DNA from 2 places in the Thauera sp. 63 genome. Region 1 is predicted to be linked to the other one. Evidence: predicted binding sites of a transcription regulator. Region 1 holds the regulator's gene; the other holds the start of a gene.
The links. The regulator FNR, encoded in region 1, switches genes on or off when oxygen is low (the NO sensors DNR and NnrR bind a similar motif). The targets are predictions, from matches to a motif close to TTGANCTAGNTCAA.
Positions count from the first base shown of each region.

Region 2: the regulator FNR is predicted to act here: its motif matches at 3,981-3,994, upstream of C664_RS02175 (NAD(P)H-dependent oxidoreductase subunit E).

Region 1 covers NZ_AMXC01000009.1:728-7,941, forward strand. Annotated here, with positions in the region: gene C664_RS09740 (MerR family transcriptional regulator) at 1-72, shown strand, start outside; gene C664_RS09745 (sulfite exporter TauE/SafE family protein) at 78-788, opposite strand; gene hemN (oxygen-independent coproporphyrinogen III oxidase) at 846-2,237, opposite strand; gene fnr (fumarate/nitrate reduction transcriptional regulator Fnr) at 2,387-3,133, shown strand; gene C664_RS09760 (SirB2 family protein) at 3,148-3,537, opposite strand; gene C664_RS09765 (Crp/Fnr family transcriptional regulator) at 3,642-4,322, shown strand; gene C664_RS09770 (PHA/PHB synthase family protein) at 4,333-5,970, opposite strand; gene C664_RS09775 (MBL fold metallo-hydrolase RNA specificity domain-containing protein) at 6,127-7,214, opposite strand, start outside.
Region 2 covers NZ_AMXC01000002.1:7,138-14,351, reverse strand. Annotated here, with positions in the region: gene C664_RS02190 (Ni/Fe hydrogenase subunit alpha) at 1-731, opposite strand, end outside; gene C664_RS02185 (NADH ubiquinone oxidoreductase 20 kDa subunit) at 758-1,330, opposite strand; gene C664_RS02180 (2Fe-2S iron-sulfur cluster-binding protein) at 1,330-2,055, opposite strand; gene C664_RS02175 (NAD(P)H-dependent oxidoreductase subunit E) at 2,052-3,899, opposite strand; gene gstA (glutathione transferase GstA) at 4,054-4,659, opposite strand; gene C664_RS02165 (hypothetical protein) at 4,864-5,328, shown strand; gene C664_RS02160 (TonB-dependent receptor domain-containing protein) at 5,439-7,214, shown strand, end outside.

The DNA.
Region 1 (7,214 bases):
CTCGTGCGCTGCTGCCACGATACGCAGGCCGGTGCGCCCTGCCCCATCCTGCGTGCGCTGTCAGGCGGCTGAGCCACTCAGGTCACACAGACCACGCCACTCCACAGGTCGCCGCCCAGTGTGGGCGCGTGATACAGCCCGAACACGCCGAAGCCGAGCACCAGCAGGCCGGAGGCGAAGCGCACCTTCGGGTTGCGGGTGAAATCGCGGAAACGCTTGAACAGCATGCCCGCCAGCAGCAGGTTGGGCAGCGTGCCGAGGCCGAAGGCCAGCATCAGCCCGGCGCCGCGCGCACCGGAACCGGTGACGAGCGCCGTGGCGAGGATCGAATAGGTCAGGCCGCAGGGGATGAAGCCCCACAGCAACCCGAGCGGCAGCGCTTGCTTGGCCGAGCGCGCCGGCAGGAAGCGCCGCGTGGCCGGCTGGATGCGACGCCAGATCACGTGCCCCGCACGCTCGACCGGTGCCAGCAGGCGGGTGAAGCCGGTGAGGTAGAGGCCCAGCGCGATCAGCATCAGGTTGGCGAGCACGTAAAGCGTCATCTGCACCGGCAGCATGCCGTCGTACAGCATGCCCACCGAGCCGAGCGCGCCAACCAGGCCGCCGAGTGCGGTGTAGGTGGTGATGCGGCCGAGGTTGTAGGCCAGATGCAGCGGCCATTGCGGCTTGCTGCCGGGCGTCTGCACCTGCACGGTGAGCGCGCCGACAATGCCGCCGCACATCGACACGCAGTGCGTGCCACCAAGCAGGCCGATCAGGAAGACAGCGAAATAACCGGTTTCAGGCATGAGAAGAAAAGGCCCCGCTGCTGCAAAGCCTCATTCTACGCTGCGTTGCCGCAAGGTTCAGATCACGCGCGAGTAGCGCGCGCGCTCGCGGTCGGCCCGCAGATAGCGGTCGAACACCATCGCGATGCCGCGCACCAGCAAGCGCCCCCCGGGCTGCACGCTGATCCAGTCTCCGTCGATCTTGACCAGCCCCGCCTTCTCCATCTCCGCAAGTTCGGTCAGTTCCTCGGCGAAGTACTCCCGGAAGTTGATCAGGTGGGCGATCTCGATCGACTGCATCGACAGTTCGAAATGGCACATCAGCGCCTGGATGATCGCGCGCCGCAGCAAGTCGTCGGCGGTGAGCTCGATGCCACGCAGCACCGGCAGCTCATCGCGGTCGAGCGCGTCGTAGTACTCGTCCAGCGTCTTCACGTTCTGCGCATACACCGGGCCGATCTTGCCGATGGCCGACACGCCGAAGGCGAGCAGATCGCACTCGGCCTGTGTCGAGTAGCCCTGGAAGTTGCGATGCAGGCGCCCCTGGCGCTGCGCGACGGTGAGTTCGTCGTTGGGCTTGGCGAAATGGTCCATGCCGATATAGACATAGCCCGCCTCGGTCAGGCGGCGGATACCCAGTTGCAGCAACTGCAGCTTGGTGTCCGGCGTCGGCATGTCGCTCATGAAGATGCGACGCTGCGGCTTGAACAGGCCGGGCAGATGCGCATAGCTGTAAAGCGAGATGCGATCGGGCGAGATCTCGAGCACCTGTTCGAGCGTACGGTTGAAGCTGATGACGTTCTGTTTCGGCAGGCCATAGATCAGGTCCATGCTGACCGACTTGAAGCCAGTGGCGCGCGCTGCATCGATGACGAGCTTGGTCTCGTCGAAGCTCTGGATGCGGTTGACGGCCTGCTGCACGTCTTCGGCGAAGTCCTGCACGCCGACGCTCATGCGGTTGAAACCAAGCTCGGCCAGCAACTTGACGGTGTCGAAATCGACCTTGCGCGGATCGACCTCGATCGAATATTCGCCGTTGGGCACCAAGGTGAAGTGCTCGCGGACCGAGGCCATCAGTTGCCGCATTTCGTCATGCGAGAGGAAGGTCGGCGTGCCGCCCCCCAGGTGCAACTGCGTCACCTGGCGGCTGCCCTGCAGGCAGGCCGCTTGCATCGCGATCTCTTTAGCCAGGTATTTCAGGTACTTGGCTGAACGCCCATGATCCTTGGTTATGATCTTGTTGCAGGCGCAGTAATAACAGATCGTGTTACAAAATGGGATATGGAAGTATAATGAGAGCGGTTTGCTGACGCCGCCAATGGCCCGATTTGCAAGCCAGTGCTTGAGCGCGTCGGCATTGAAAGCCTCGACAAAGCGATCCGCGGTCGGGTAAGAGGTATACCGCGGCCCGTTGATGTCGAATCGACGGATCAGCTGCGGATCGAAGATGAGTTCGTTCTGTTCGGTCATGATCTTGCTGCTACTGTGTGTGCCTAACAATGGCAGACCAGCGCAAATTTTTGGTTGACGTGGATCAACGGCCATGGTGATGCCAGCCGGGGACACTGTTAAACCGCGTTTTGGACTCTGTGAGTCGGGATGACGGGATTATCGTGCAGATGAGGGCAAGCGTGGCAATTACCGTGAGCGGGCTCAAGACCGCCTGTTCGCAGTGTAATCTTGTGGAACTGTGCCTGCCCTTCGGCATGCCCGACAGCGAACTGAGCCGCCTGGATGAACTGGTGGGTGCGCGACGCAAGGTGAAGCGCCAGCAGAACCTCTACCGCGCGGGAGACACCTTCGAGGCGATCTACGCGATCCGTGCGGGCTCGTTCAAGACCGACGTGCTGCTCGAAGATGGTCGCGACCAGGTGACCGGCTTCCAGATGACCGGGGAGATCCTCGGTCTGGACGGCATCAGCACCGAGACGCACAGTTGCAACGCCGTCGCGCTGGAAGACAGCGAGGTGTGCGTGATCCCCTACGCCAAGCTCGAACAGCTGTCCCACGAGGTCGAAGGCCTGCAGCATCAGTTCCACAAGGTCATGAGCCGTGAGATCGTGCGCGACCACGGCGTGATGATGCTGCTCGGCTCGATGCGCGCCGAGGAGCGCCTGGCGGCCTTCCTGCTCAACATGTCGCAGCGCTTCACCGCACGCGGTTTTTCGGCGGCCGAGTTCCACCTGCGCATGACGCGCGAGGAAATCGGCTCCTATCTCGGGCTCAAGCTCGAGACCGTGTCACGCGCCTTCTCGCGCTTCCAGGAAGAAGGCCTGATCGCCGTGCAGCAGAAGCACATCCGCCTGCTGGATACCGCCGGCCTGCGCAAGCTCATCCAGCACCAGACGGCCGGCAGCGGGCGCTGAGGCGCGCCCGGCGATCAGGCGGCAACCGCCAGGTAACCTGCGACATTCTTGGTCAGTGCCACCGAGGCGATCCACGCATACACCAGCAATGCGGCGGCGAAGGCGCCGAGCCGGATCCCCTTCGTCCTGCCGCGCTTCAGCGCAACCGTGCCGAGCAGGATGTAGGCAATCAGGCCGAACACCTTTGCCGTCACCCACCCTGCGTCGAAGGGATACTGCTGGATCATGACCGCCAGCGCTATCGCACTCAGCAACAGGGCGCTGTCGATGACGTGAGGCAGCACCCGTACCGGCAGGGCGTTCAGGCGCGGGCTGCCCGTCATCATCCAGAAGCCGCGCAGCAGGAACCCGATGGCGCTGAGCACCACGCAGGTGACATGAAGGTGCTTGATTGCGAAATACATGCGTACTCCCACCCGGACCGGCATTGCGCGTGCCGCGCTGCACCCCGGGGTCGATTAGAATTGCCGTCAATAATGAGATCGCTTCCACCCAGGAACGCACGGACATGACCCACGCCGCCCTCGACCTCCCTGCGCTGCTCAAGCGCATCCCGCTGTTCAGCGAACTCTCGGACACCGATCTCGAGCTTGTCGCGCGCTACACGCGTGACCGCCACATCGGGCGTGGCGAGGTGCTGTTCCAGCGCGGCGACCAGCCGCATGGCTTTTACTTCGTCGTCTCGGGTCAGGTCAAGCTCGCCTTTTCGTCGCCACAGGGGACCGAGAAGGTCGTGGAGATCATCGGCCCGATGCAGAGCTTCGGAGAGGCCGTGATGTTCATGAACAAGCCCTATCCGGTGTTCGCCGAAGCGCTGACCGAAACACTGCTGATCCACGTCGGCCAGGCCGTGGTCACCGAGCTGATCGACCAGGACTCCACCTTCGCGCACAAGCTCCTCGCCGGCATGGCCATCCGCCTGCACGGGCTGATCCAGGACGTGGAGACCTATTCGCTGCGCTCGAGCATCCAGCGTGTGATCGGCTACCTGCTGCAGGTCGCCGACAGCGACACGCCGTGCGAGATCGCGCTGCCGACCAGCAAGCAGGTCATCGCTTCACGCCTGAACCTGACGCCCGAAACCCTGTCGCGCATCTTTCACGACCTCAGCGAATCGGGCCTGATCAGCGTTCAGGGCAAACGCATCACCTTGCACGACCCGACCCGCCTCGCCCGCTACCAGGCCTGAGGACTGCCCGCTACTTCTCGAGCACGTAGCTGCCCGGTGCCGCGCACAGCGCCGGGAAGCGCTTGCTGGCGGCCGGACGCGCCTCCACCTCGTCCCCCGCGCGCGGCTTGAGCCAGCGCATCCAGTCCTCCCACCAGCTGCCGGCATGCTCTTCCGCGCGCCTGCGCCACGAGTCTGTCGTGTCCGAGCGCTGGGCGTCGGCCGCCCAATAGCGCCGCTTCGGCGGATGCACGACGGGGTTGACGATGCCGAGGATGTGCCCCGAGCTCGACAGCACGAAGCGCTTGTTGCCGACGACGTGGTTGTTGACCGCGAAGGTCTGGCGCCACGGCGCGATGTGATCGTCCTCCGCGGACACCGCGTAGAGCGGCTGCCGGATCACCGACAGGTCGAGCGTCTCGCCGGCCACCTGCAGCGCATTGGTCTGGATGAGGCGATTGTGCAGGTAGAGCTCGCGCAGGTACCACGCGTGCATCGCGTACGGCATGCGCGTGGTGTCCATGTTCCAATACAGCACGTCGAACGGAGGCGGCGAATCACCGTACAGCCAGCCCTGCACGACGTAGTGCCAGATCAGGCTGTTCGAGCGCAGCAGCCGGAACGATGCCGCCATCTCCGCACCATCCAGGTAACCCTTGCGTGCCATCCGATCGCACAGATAGTCGATACTGCTCTCGTCGATGAAGACCTCGATGTCGCCGGGCTTGTGGAAATCCACCAGCGTCGTGAACAGGGTCCAGTCGGCGACTGGCATGGCGTCCGGGGCATAGTGGCGGTTCGCCCAGGCCATGTACATCGCGAGCGCCGTGCCGCCGATGCAGTAACCGACCGCATGCACGCGCTCCACGCCGGCAAACTCACGCGCCACGCGCACGATCGTGTCGACGCCGTCCAGCAGGTAGTCGTCGAAACCGACGTCCCGCATCGACGCATCCGGGTTCTTCCAGCTCGTGATGAAGACGTCCAGGCCCTGGTCGAGCAGGAAGCGGATCATGCTCTTCTTCGGCACGAGGTCAAGCACGTAGAACTTGTTGATCCACGGCGTGACGATGACGACAGGTTCGGCATGCACGCGCGGCTGGGTCGGCGCGTAGTGGATGACTTCGAGCAGCCGGTTGCGGAACACGACCGCGCCCGGCGTGGTGGCGAGATTCTCGCCGACCTTGAAGTCCTCGGGGTCGGTCATGCGGACGTTGCCGGCCTGGAGATCGTCGAGGAAATTGCGGAAGCCCCGCACGAGACTGTCGCCCCGTGTCTCGATGGCCTTGCGCATCGCCACCGGGTTGGTGAGCAGGTAGTTGGTGGGCGCCACCGCATTGAGCCACTTTCGCCACCAGAAGGCAGCCCGGCGCCGCTCCTTGCTGGAAAGCGCGGGCGTGTCGTACAGCATGTCCTGCGTGTGATGCGTGAACGCGAGGTACCACTCCTTGATCAAGTCCCAGGTCGGCGATTCGGTCCATACCGGATCGGCGAAGCGCGCATCGTCCGCATTCGGCGCGATGGGATCCTGGCTGGGTACGCCCAGCATCCGGTCAAGGGTATGCCACTGCAGGCGCCACAGATCGTTCGACAGGCGTACCGCGCGCTCGGCGAGCTCCTGCGGATGCGCCAGCCAGGCCAGCTGGGCATGCACGATCGGGGCGGACATACCGAGTGGGTCGATTGCGTCGGCAACGCTCTCGCGCAGCCGATGGAAGTTGCGCACCATTTCCGGGCCATTGGGCGCTCCAGCCCGACTCTGGCTTCGTCGGCCGCTGTCGGACGGTGGATGACTGTTATCGCTGGTCACGTCGTTCTCCTCGCATCAGGGGATCGGATAGTTTACGCCCGGCTCGGGCACCACCGGCGCCGGCCAGCCGAGCCTCGCATGTATCGCATCGGCAAGCGCCATCGCACCCAGTGGCTCGCCATGCACGACGAAGGTCCGTTGCGGCGGCTGCTTGATATGTGCAAGCCAGTCGAGCAGCGCTGGCTGGTCGGCATGCGCGGACAGCCCGCCAATGGTATGGATCCGAGCCCGCACCGGCACCCGTTCACCGAACAGGCTGACCTGTCTTGCGCCATCCACCAGCCGGCGCCCCAGCGTACCAGCCGCCTGAAAACCGGCAATGACGATCGAGCACTCGCTGCGCCCGAGGTTGTAGCGCAGATGATGACGAACCCGCCCCGCATCGCACATGCCGCTCGCGGAAATGATCACAAGGCCGCCCTTGACGCTGTTGAGGGCCATGGACTCCTCGACATCCTGAACGAAACGGACATCGAATCGAGCACCATTTTCCTGCGACCACGCGAAGAGCTGACGCGTGTCCTCGTCCCACAGTTCGCGGTGACGGACAGTCAGTGCCGTCACTGCCGAAGCCATCGGCGAGTCGACGACGACCTTCAGTGGCCCGATGCGTCCGGCGCGAACCAGGTCGGCCAGCACGAACAGGATCTCCTGCGTACGACCGACCGCGAACGCGGGAATGATGACGTTGCCTCCGCGCCCCACCAGCGTCTGCTTGATGGCATCCGCCAGTTCGTCAAGCGTGGCGTTGAAGGATCGGTGGGCACGATTGCCGTAGGTGGACTCCACGCACAGCACGTCGGCGCGTTCGACGCGCACCGGGTCACGCAGCACCGGGCGCATCGGCTGCCCGAGGTCACCCGACACGACGAGCCGGCGCAGGCCGCTGCCCTCGCCCACATCGATCTCGATGATCGCCGAACCCAGGATGTGACCGGCCTCGCGGAAGCGGAAACTCACTCCTGCGCCGGGGTGGCAGTCCGTTTCGTAGGGCACGGCCTTCAGCCGGCCCAGGCTGGCGCGAGCCTGCTCGACCGTGTAGAGCGGCGTCATCTCGACGCGATGACGCGCCTGCCGGTTACGCGCATGGCGCAAGGCCCATT
Region 2 (7,214 bases), on a different contig from region 1:
GGTGCGACCATGCCCATGAAGTTGGACGGGAAGGTGCCGAAGCGGTCGTACAGCGCCGGGTTCTGCTCGTGCAGTTCCTTGATGATCTTCACCGCGTCGCGGCTCCACGCGATCATCTGGTAGACGTCCTTCAGCAGCTCGGCGCGCTCCGCAGCGGTCAACGACTTGTTCACCCCGCCCGGCACCGAGCCGGTGCCATGCACCCGCTTGCCGGCGGTGTGGCGGATCACCTCCTGGCCGTACTTGCGCAACAGGATGCCCCGCCTTGCGATGTCGGGATACTTCTCGGCGACGCCGACGATGTTGCGCCGGGAGACTTCCGAGTCGAAACCGAACAGCAGGTCGGGCGAGGACAGGTGGAAGAAGTGCAGCGCGTGCGACTGCAGGATCTGGCCGTAGTGCATCAGACGGCGCATCTTCTCGGCAGTGGGCGTCAGGCGGTCGGCGCCGACGATCACGTCGAGCGCCTTGCTCGCCGCCAGGTGGTGCGACACCGGACAGATGCCGCACAGTCGCTGCACCATCACCGGCACCTCCCAGTACGGCCGGCCCTGGATGAAACGCTCGAAGCCGCGGAACTCGACGATGTGCAGGCGCACCTGATGCACCTTGTTGTGCTCGTCGAGCAGGATCGTGACCTTGCCGTGGCCTTCGACGCGGGACACAGGGTCGATGGCGACGCGGCGCAGGTTCTCGCCGGCCACGGCGGCGGTTTCGAGTTCGAAGCTCATGGCAGTCTCGCGGGCATTCGGTTCGATCAGTCGTATTGCAGCAGGCCGTGGCCGAGCATGGGCGCCCTGCCTTCGATGAGCTGGGTCAGGAAAGCCCAGATCGCATCGCCCGAGGGCGGGCAGCCGGGCAGGAAGTAGTCGATCCTGACCACCTCGTGCACCGCGTGGACCTGGTTGAGTGGCAGCGGCAGCTCGGGGTCGTTGGGGATCTGGCTGCCCTCGGCCAGGCCATGGCCGGTGCGATACACCTGCTGCAGGATGTCGGCCAGCTCCAGGTGGTTACGCTGCGCCGGCAGGCCGCCATTGACCGCACAGGCGCCCAGCGCAATCAGCACCTTGCAGTTGGCACGAAACTCGCGCAGCACATGCACGTTCTCGGCATTGCACACGCCGCCTTCGATCAGGCCGATGTCGCAGGGCCCGCAGTGCTTGATGTCGGTGATCGGCGAGCGGTCGAACTCGACCCGTTCCAGCAGCGGCAGGATGCGCTCGTCGATGTCGAGGAAGGACATGTGGCAGCCGAAGCAACCGGCCAGCGACACGGTGGCAACCTTCAGCTTGCGCGGCTTCATGCCTGCGTCCAGGGTTTCGCTGCTCATCACCCGGCCTCCTGCTCGCCATCGGCAAGCTTCTCCACCACCTTCTGGCTGATCGGCATGGCGTCATAGTCGCGCTGCCCGATCGGCACCGCGAAGCCCACCCGCTTCCTCAGGATCACGCCCACCGGGCACACCTCGGCTGCGCGGTCGGTGGCGGCGAAATCGGTATCGGCCAGCCGCCCGCTCTCGCTGTTGACGATGAGATGCGACTTCGCCCCGCGGCCCGACAGCGCGAACACGTTCTTGCCATCCACCTCGCGGCTGGCGCGCACGCACAACTCGCACATGATGCAGCGATTGAAATCGAGCAGCACGTCGGGGTGCGAGGCGTCGACCGCGCGGTCGGGGTAAAAGTGGTCGAAGTGCGGGCTCAGCATGCCCATCTCGTAGGCTGTGGCCTGCAGCACACAGCTGCCGCTCTTCTCGCACGAGGGGCAGAAGTGATTGCCCTCGACGAACAGCAGCTGCAGCAGCGTGCGGCGCTTGGCGGTGAGTTCCTCGGTCCCGTTCTCCACGTCCTGCCCCGCCGCGGCGCGGGTCGTACAGGCGGTGGCGAAACGACCGCCGATCTTCACCGTGCACAGCTTGCACGAGCCATGCGCGGCGAAATCCGGATGCCAGCACAGGTGCGGGATGTACTTGCCCGCGGCGCTGGCCGCGTGCATCACCGTCTGGCCGGGGGTGAAGGGGACTTCCTCGCCGTCGAGCAGGAAACTGTTGGTCATGGCTTGGCCTCGCTCGGATGTCCGCCGGCATGCGCACTGCGGTTGTCGGTGAGGTGCGCGCCCGCGTCGTCGCGACCGGTCATGCGCCGCGCCTGCGACAGGGCGGCATCGAGATCGAACCCAGGTTCGTAGTCGGGCGAGTGCAGGCGCCGATCGAAGGCCGGGCGGAACTTGGCGAGGATGTCGCGCAACGCGATCGTCGCCGTGTTGCCCAGGCCGCAATGGCTGGCGCCCTGCATCAGGTGGTGCATCCTCTCCATCTCGTCGAGGTCGTAAGGCGAGCCGCGATCGAGGGCGAGCTTGTCCATCAGCCGCGCATTGACCGCGGTGCCGACCCGGCACGGCGTGCAGAAGCCGCAGCTTTCGTGCGCGAAGAAGTGCGCGAAGTTGCGCGCCGCCTCGAACATGTCGCGCGACTGGTCGAACACCATGATCGAGCCGCCGGTGGGCACGTCCTCGAAGGCGATGCGGCGGCCGAACTCGCTGGCGGCCAGACACGAGCCCGCGGCGCCGGCGGTGGTCACGGCCTGGGTGTCGGTGGCGCCGGCGGCCTCCAGCACCTCGGCCACGGTGACGCCGAAGGGGAATTCGTAGATGCCGGGCCGCGCCACATCACCCGACACCGACAGCAGCTTGGTGCCGGTCGAGGCCGGGGTGCCGATGGCGCGGAACCATTCGCCGCCCCTCACCGCAATCAGCGCTGCCAGCGCCAGCGTCTCGACGTTATTGACGGTGGTCGGCTGCCCCAGATAGCCGTGGGTCACCGGGAACGGCGGGCGGATGCGCGGCTTGCCCGGCTTGCCCTCGAGCGACTCGATCAGCGCCGATTCCTCGCCGCAGATGTAGGCGCCGGCGCCAAGGTGGATCTCGATGTCGAAGGTGAAGCCGCGGCCGAGGATATCGCGCCCGAGCAGCCCCGCCTCGCGCCGCTGTGCCAGCCGGGTCTCGAGCCGGTCGAGCAGGTAGCGGTATTCGCCGCGCAGGTAGATGAAGCCCTTGTTCGCGCCGATGGCGAAGCCGGCGATGCACATGCCGTCGACCACCATGTCGAAGTCGCTGCTGAGCAGCACGCGGTCCTTGAAGGTGCCGGGCTCACCCTCGTCGGCGTTGCAGATCACGTAGTGTGCGTCGCCCCAGGCGTCGCGGCACGAACGCCACTTGATGTCGCTGCCGAAGCCCGCGCCACCGCGCCCGCGCAGGGCGGAGCGCTCGATCTCGCCCAGCAGCCCCGTAGGACCGCGATCCAGCGCGGCCGCCAGCGCTTCCCCCGGCGCCAGGCCGTGGTCGAGCAGCACGTCGCGGCGACGGATGTTGTCCTCGACGTGGAACCACTCCGGCGGCCAGTCGCCCACCGGCACGCGGCGGCGGATCAGGTGTGCCATCTCGTCGATGCGCGCCGGTGTGAGCCGGGTGATCGCGCGGTAGTTGGCAAGCAGCGCCGGCCCCTGGTCGCACATGCCGGTGCAGGACGTGGTGTCCACGCTGACCAGGCCGTCCTCGGCGACGCGCCCGGGCTCGAGCCACAGCTTCTCGCACAGGGCCTGCATCAACGCCTGGTTGCCCAGCATGCGGTCGGTGATGTTGTCCGAGAACAGGATGCGGTACTCACCCAGCGGACGGATGTGGAAGAAGCTGTAGAAGTTCGCGGTGCTCTCGACCTGCACACGCGGAATCTGCAGCCGGTGTGCGATGCAGGTCAGCGTCTCCGGCGCCAGCCAGCCCAGCGCGTCCTGCGTCGCGCGCAGAATTTGCACCAGGCGGTGCGCCTCATGCGAATGCCGATCCAGGATCGACTCGATGTTCGTGACGGCCACGCCTTCCTCCTGCTTCGAAGGGTTCCACATGCATCGTGCGAGGTCTGCCTGACCATTCTGCACCAGCACCAGGCCGGGCGTACCGGCGACGGACGACAATCCGCATCGATCGTGACGCGGATCAAGACCTCTGCTTCCGCGTCCGCCGCCGGCACAGCCGCCCTCTTCAGGGCGGCGGAGATCCTCAGGCGAGCCCTTCGGCCTTGAGTGCGGCCTGCACCGCCGGGCGGGCGGCAACGCGCGCCTGGAAGGCAGTCAGGTTGGACCAGCGCGACAGGTCGATCTTGACGAAGGGCATCCAGCTCAGCACGGTGAACAGGTAAGCGTCGGCCACGCTGAAATCGTCGCCCAGCAGATACGCCTTGCCGGCCAGTTCGCCGTTCGTGTAATCGAGCCGGCGTTCGAGGTTGGCCATCGCCGCCGCCTTCCAGGTGTCACCCGAAGCGGGGTTGAAGAAGGGGGAGCACGATCGATGCAGTTCGGTGCCGATAAAGGTCAGCCACGACTGCAGGCGGTAGCGCTCGACCGTGCCGTTCGGCGGCGCGAGCCTCTTCTCCGGCACGCGGTCCGCAAGGTACTGCACGATCGCCGGCCCTTCGGTCAGCAGTTCACCGCCGTCGAGCAGCAGCGCCGGCACATAGCCCTTGGGGTTGATCCGCGTGAAGTCGGCGCCGCCGGCCGTCACCTTGGTCTTCAGATCGACCGCTTCGGTCTCGTACGGCAGGCCGCACTCTTCGAGCACGATGTGGGGTGACAGCGAGCAGGCGCCGGGCTTGTAGTAGAGCTTCATGAGGCGAATCTCCGTGTTGTAGGGGAAAGCGCAGTATGCCGCAGCCGCGAGAACTGCGGCCACGCCTCAGGTCGCTGAAGCGTGACCAGGCGACGAGAGCACCGGGAGCCACACCCGACCAGACTTGCCGGTCTTCGGCGTGCCCTCCTATTTCATTATTGCAACTTTGTTGCCTTAGATGCCGCCTCATCCTAGAATGCGGCGATGTCCTGCGCCGCACCCGCAGCCCGGCCCCGCGCCGGGCTGCGCGCTTTCATCCTGTCGCTTCCGCACCCCCGCCGACTCGCCCGCCGCATCGGCGACGGACACGTGCTTGCCGGCAGGGCGCTACTGCTCGTTCTGGCGCTCGCGCTGCTCGCCGTGCAGATCGAGGTGCACGCACATGCGCTGTCCCATCTGGCAGAGCCAGACCGGGCCGCCACGAGCACCACGACGAACGGCGCATCGCCGGGCGAGGAAGACGACCGTCACGCCGGCGCCGTGTGCCTGGAATGCCTGGCGCTCGCCGCGCTCGATCTGCCTCCAGCCGCGCAGCCGTCCTTCACCTGCGTCGACGACGGCGCCACGCTCCCGCCCATCGCCCTCCCTCAGGCCCCGTCGTCCTCCAGTCCGCGGCGGCCACGCTGCCGCGCGCCGCCGTCATCGGCCCTTCGCCCCATCCCCTGCTGAAACCGTCGGGTCCGTGACCCGGCCTGCATGACGCCTCTCCATCCGGTGCGCTAGCCCGGACGAAGGGCGGCCTTTGCCTTGCGCAAACAGAACACGAAGGAAGAACACCGATGTCCAGGCTTCAAACCATACCCACCCCGCTCATGCTGAGCCTCGCCCTCGCTTTCGGGTCCGCCGTCGCGTACGCGGACGACACCGCGCTTGCCCCGGTCACGGTCTCTGCCAGCGCGCTCGCGCTCGGCAGCGATCAGATGAGCACCCCGGTCAGCGTGCTCGCCGGCGACGAACTCGTGCGCCGTCGTGCCGCCACGCTCGGCGAGACGCTGGCCGGCGAACCCGGCATCGCCGCCAGCCACTTCGGCGCCGGCGCCAGCCGGCCCATCATCCGCGGCATGGACGGGCCGCGCGTCAAGCTGCTGTCGGACGGCAGCGAGATCATGGACGCGTCCACGATCAGCCCCGACCACGCCGTGGCGCTCGAACCGATGCTGAGCGAACAGATCGAGGTGTTGCGCGGCCCGTCCGCGCTGGCCTATGGCGGCGGCGCACTCGGCGGCGTCGTGAACGTGCTCGACAAGCGCGTCCCCACCGCCGTGCCCGAACGCGGGGTCGAAGGCAGCGTGGAACTGCGTGCCGACAGTGTCGCAAACGGCGTCGCCGGCGCGTTCGAAGTCACGGCGGGCAGCGGCAACCTCGCCTTCCATGCCGAAGGGCTCAAGCGCGACGCGCGCGACTACCGTGTCGGCAGCGGCTGGGACCACAGCCGGGTCGACGGCAGCTACAACCAGACCGAGACCGGCAGCCTCGGCGTGTCCTGGGTGGGCGCGCGCGGCTATCTCGGCCTCGCCTATACCCGTCAGCAGAACGAATACGGGCTACCCGGGCACAGCCATGAATACGAAGCCTGCCACCCGCACGGCAACCATCTCCACTGCGGCCACCACGGCGCGGAAGACGAGCACGATCACGACCATGAACACGACGAACACGGCGGCACCCCTTACGTGAAGCTCGACAGCGAACGCTGGGACCTGCGCGGCGAACTGCTGGAGCCCTTCGCCGGCTTCACCCGCGCCCGCCTGCGCGCGTCCTACACCGACTACGGCCACGACGAGATCGAGCGGGCCGAGGGGATCGACAGCGTCGGCACCCGTTTCCGCAGCAAGGCCAGCGATGCCCGCGTCGAACTCGAACATGCGCCGCTCGGCGGCTGGCGCGGCGTGCTGGGCCTGCAGACAGGCCGCCGCGACTTCCGCGCCGACGGCGACGAAGCCTACGTGCCCCCCACCGTGACGACCCGGCACGCGGCCTTCCTGACCGAGGAGTACACACTGCCCGACTGGCGCTTCGAAGCCGGCCTGCGTCACGAATGGCAGGACATCGACGTTGACAGCAGCACCCAGCGCAACCGCAGCCACCGCGGCAACTCGGTTTCGCTGGGCGCGGTGTGGAACTTCGCCCCGCAGTACAGCCTGGGCATGACGCTGTCGCGCACCCAGCACCTGCCGACGGCAGAGGAGCTCTACGCACGCGGCCTGCACATGGCGACCAGCACCTGGGAACGCGGCAACCCCGACCTGAAGGTAGAGACGGCCCACAACGTCGACCTGACGCTGCGCAAGCTCGCCGGCCCGACCACCTTCTCCGTCAGCGTGTTCCACAACCGCATCGACGACTACATCCACGCCCGCACGCTCGACGCCCATGAGGACTTCCAGCTGATCGAGTACACCCAGCGCGACGCCCGCTTCACCGGCATCGAGGGCGCCATCCGCCAGCAGCTCGACGCCACCTTCGGCCTGACGCTCTTCGGCGACTACGTTCGCGCCAGGCTCGAGGCCGGCGACGGCGACCGCGACCTGCCGCGCATCCCGGCACATCGCGTC